Regions from separate parts of the Pseudomonas sp. FSO-7 genome, predicted to be linked through region 1. Evidence: predicted binding sites of a transcription regulator. Region 1 holds the regulator's gene; the other holds the start of a gene.
What was found. The regulator FliA, encoded in region 1, starts transcription of late flagellar genes. The targets are predictions, from matches to a motif close to CTAAAGTTTNNNNNNNNNNNGCCGNTAA.
Positions count from the first base shown of each region.

Region 2: the regulator FliA is predicted to act here: its motif matches at 929-956, upstream of AC515T_RS02030 (methyl-accepting chemotaxis protein).

Region 1 covers NZ_CM184193.1:1,858,594-1,860,795, forward strand. Annotated here, with positions in the region: gene fleN (flagellar synthesis regulator FleN) at 31-861, shown strand; gene fliA (RNA polymerase sigma factor FliA) at 858-1,601, shown strand; gene AC515T_RS08190 (chemotaxis response regulator CheY) at 1,768-2,139, shown strand; gene AC515T_RS08195 (protein phosphatase CheZ) at 2,158-2,202, shown strand, end outside.
Region 2 covers NZ_CM184193.1:461,638-463,839, forward strand. Annotated here, with positions in the region: gene AC515T_RS02030 (methyl-accepting chemotaxis protein) at 1-851, opposite strand, end outside; gene AC515T_RS02035 (hypothetical protein) at 1,136-1,390, shown strand; gene AC515T_RS02040 (lipocalin family protein) at 1,422-1,991, shown strand.

The DNA of each region.
Region 1 (2,202 bases):
CCGTCTAAGAAGACAAGGTAAAGAACGAACATGGGCAGCATGCATCCCGTACAGGTGATCGCGGTGACCGGCGGCAAAGGTGGCGTCGGGAAGACTAACGTGTCAGTGAACTTGTCCCTGGCTCTGGCAGAGCTTGGCCGACGGGTCATGCTGCTGGACGCCGACCTGGGCCTGGCGAACGTCGACGTGCTGCTGGGGCTTACCCCCAAACGCACCCTGGCGGACGTGATCGAAGGCCGTTGCGAACTGCGCGACGTGCTCTTGCAGGGGCCGGGCGGGATTCGCATCGTGCCCGCTGCCTCCGGCACCCAGAGCATGGTTCACCTGACCCCGGCGCAGCATGCGGGCCTGATCCAGGCCTTCAGCGACATCGGCGACAACCTCGATGTGCTGGTGATTGACACTGCCGCCGGCATCGGCGACTCGGTTGTCAGTTTCGTCCGCGCCGCCCAGGAAGTGCTGCTGGTGGTCTGCGACGAACCGACGTCCATCACCGACGCCTACGCCCTGATCAAACTGCTGAACCGCGACTATGGCATGAACCGCTTCCGCGTCCTGGCCAACATGGCCCAGAGCCCGCAGGAAGGACGCAACCTGTTCGCCAAGTTGACCAAGGTCACCGATCGCTTCCTGGACGTCGCCCTGCAATACGTCGGCGCCGTGCCGTACGACGAAAGCGTACGCAAGGCCGTCCAGAAGCAACGTGCCGTTTATGAAGCTTTTCCACGTTCCAAGTGCGCGCTGGCGTTCAAGGCGATCGCCCAGAAGGTCGATACCTGGCCCCTGCCGGCCAACCCCCGCGGGCATCTGGAATTTTTCGTCGAGCGTCTTGTGCAACAAACAGCAGGGCCCGTGCTATGACAGCCAGCGGTTACAACCATCTCTACAAAAAATCGGCACGGGACGCCCAATACGAACTGATCGAGCGTTACGCGCCATTGGTCAAGCGTATCGCCTACCACTTGCTGGCGCGGTTGCCGGCCAGTGTCCAGGTCGAGGACTTGATCCAGGCCGGCATGATCGGCCTGCTTGAAGTGTCGAACAAATACGACGCCAGCAAAGGCGCCAGTTTCGAGACCTATGCCGGTATTCGCATTCGCGGGGCGATGCTCGATGAAGTCCGCAAGGGCGATTGGGCGCCGCGTTCGGTGCACCGCAATACCCGTATGGTCAGTGACGCGATTCGCGCAATTGAAGCGAAAACCGGGCGTGACGCTAAAGATCACGAAGTTGCGGCCGAACTCCAGTTGAGTCTCGACGATTATTACGGGATTTTGAACGATACCTTGGGCAGCCGCCTGTTCAGTTTCGACGACCTGTTGCAGGACGGCGAACACGAAGGGCTGCACGAGGATAACGCGAGTGCTCACATGGAGCCGTCGCGTGACCTGGAAGATGAGCGTTTCCAGAGCGCGCTGGCGGAGGCGATTGCCAATTTGCCGGAGCGTGAGCGGCTGGTCTTGGCGCTGTACTACGACGAAGAGCTGAACCTCAAGGAAATCGGTGAGGTCCTGGGGGTCAGTGAATCGCGGGTCAGCCAGTTACACAGCCAGTGCGCGGCCCGTTTGCGGGGGCGTTTGGGGGAGTGGCGAGCGCGTTGACAGGCAGTGTGGGGACACTGCGACGAGGCTGGCCTGGCAGGTACTGCGCCAGTCTCCATCCGTTGTGCTCCAGACCGTTGTCGAGTGTTGTGCCGGATTGATTGAAATGGCGCGTCCAGGTGCTGGGCGCGTTTAAGACTGCTTGGAGGTCGAATTGGACAAGAACATGAAAATCCTCATCGTTGATGACTTCTCAACGATGCGGCGGATCATTAAAAACCTGTTGCGTGACCTTGGGTTCACCAACACGGCCGAAGCAGATGACGGGACCACTGCGCTCCCGATGTTGCACAGTGGCAACTTCGATTTTCTGGTTACCGACTGGAACATGCCGGGCATGACCGGTATCGACCTGCTGCGCCAGGTGCGTGCCGACGAAAAACTCAAGCACCTTCCGGTGCTGATGGTCACTGCCGAAGCCAAGCGCGAGCAGATCATCGAAGCGGCCCAGGCCGGTGTAAACGGCTATGTGGTCAAACCCTTCACGGCCCAGGCGTTGAAAGAGAAGATCGAAAAAATCTTCGAACGCATCGGTTAACGGCGCCACGGGGGAGCTATGGACAACGAATCTTCAATGGGCGATTTCGAATCGACCCTGAAA
Region 2 (2,202 bases), 1.4 Mb from region 1:
ACCATGGCGATCAGCGCCGACGTACGGAACTCACTGAGCATCGCCAGCGCAGTGTCCTGGTCGAGCACCAGCGCCACGTACCAATCGGCACCCGGCACGCCGTTGACGCGGGTGAAGGAGATGAATTGGGTCTTGCCGTCGAGGTCGACTTCCTTCACGCCCGGGCTGATTTGTGGCGCGCCGTTGGGGTAGGCCTCGGCCAGGGTCTTGAGCACGCGCTTGCTATCGGGGTGGATCAGGATCTTGCCGTCGGCGCTGACGATGAACGCGTGGCCGTGGCCACCGAAGTTCAGTGAGTTGATGATGGCGCTGACGCTGGACAGGTCGATGTCTGCACCCGCCACGCCAATCATCTGGTTCTGGCGTTGTACCGGCGTGGCGACGGTGATCACCAGTTTGCCCGATGAGGCGGCGATGTAGGGTTCGGTGACGATGGTTTGCTGTGCGCTGTTGGCGGCCTTGTACCAGCCACGGGCGCGCGGGTCGTAGTCGGCGGCGCGATTGCCGGCCGGGACCGAGAACATCACGCCGTCGGTGCCGCCGAAATAGCTGAGTTGGAAGTTGCCGGTGTAGGCCGGCAGGCCCACGGCGCGCTTGAGGCTGTCGGCACTGTTGCCGTCCACGGCGATCTGCTGGGCCAGCGACTGCAGCAATTGGATACGACCGTCGACCCACGTCTGGATGTTGCGGCTGGTCAGGCTGCCGAGCTCCTGCATGGAGGTCTCGGTGCTGGCGTAAAGGCTTTGGCGTTGACGATAGTCGTTGAACAGGATGAAACAGGCGAATGCAACGGCCACCACGAGGGCGGCAGCCAGCAGGATTTTATGGCTGAATTTCATGTTTCTGGTCATTAAGAAAACTACCGCGGAGGGACGGGTCAGGAAGGGCTGTCAATTTGCCATAACGCAGGATTTTGCGCTGTTACTTTTTATCGGCGCAAAAGCCCGGCCCATCAGGCGCCAAGGGCCCAATCCCGACGAAAGGTACGACGCTGTCACAAACCGGTTGATTCACCGATGAAACACCTCTGCACAGCCAATAAATACTGGGGGCGTCAGGGAACCAGATAGGGGTTTTCTCTTCTAAGGATCAGGTTGGCACCCTGCCACCTCCCTTCCGTTCCAGGAGTTACACCATGTCGCTGCGATCTATCGCCCTGCTGTTTATGTGCGTCGTGTTGACCGCATGCAGCAAGGTCAACCAGGAAAACTATTCGAAACTGTCGGCTGGCATGCCCAAGGCCGAAGTCGAAACGTTGCTGGGGAAACCGACTGATTGCTCAGGCGCCCTCGGCATGTCCAGTTGCACCTGGGGCGACCAGAAAAGCTTTATCAGCGTGCAGTACGCCGGTGACAAAGTGTTGATGTTTTCCGGCCAAGGCCTGAAGTAAACCGAGGCCAGAGGCCTGCGGGAGAAAAATAATGATGCGGTTAGTTTTTGTGCTTTTGGCTGGCCTGGTATTGGCCGGCTGTGCCACTTCTGGCGAAGATCCCTTGGCACCCAAGACGGTCAACAGCGTCAATCTCAAGCGTTACCAAGGGACCTGGTATGAGTTGGCCCGTCTGCCCATGTATTTCCAGCGCAATTGCGCGCAATCGGAAGCTCACTACACCCTCAAGCCAGACGGTAACGTGGGTGTGCTCAATCGCTGCCTGACCTCGGACTGGCAGTGGGAAGAAGCCAAGGGCACTGCCACGCCGCAGGTGCCGGGCAAGACCGACAAGCTCTGGGTCGAATTCGACAACTGGTTTTCACGGATCGTGCCGGGCGTGGCGAAAGGGCAATACTGGGTACTGTACGTCAGCGATGACTACAAGACCGCCATCGTCGGCGACCCGAGCCGCCGCTACATGTGGCTGCTGTCCCGCACGCCGACCGTCAATAGCGTCGTGCGCGAGGAACTGCTGAGCAAGGCGCGCCAGCAGGGTTATGACACGACACGACTGATCTGGCGCGCGTCGGATCGGCAGATGGCCAAGACCTCGGATTAACGGCCACCCGGGATCAATTGGGTTTGGGCTTGAACGGGCCTGATGCAGGTGGACGCATCGAGGGGCCGCTCTGCCGACGCCTCACGTCCGAAGTGGTGTGCGTGGTGATGCGAACACCCTGTTCCAGTGAGTTCAAGCTCAAGGTTGCCCCCGCCTGTCGAGAACCTGTGGCCGCGGCTTACGCATCAGCGGCCGCGGTCTTTTCAATTCA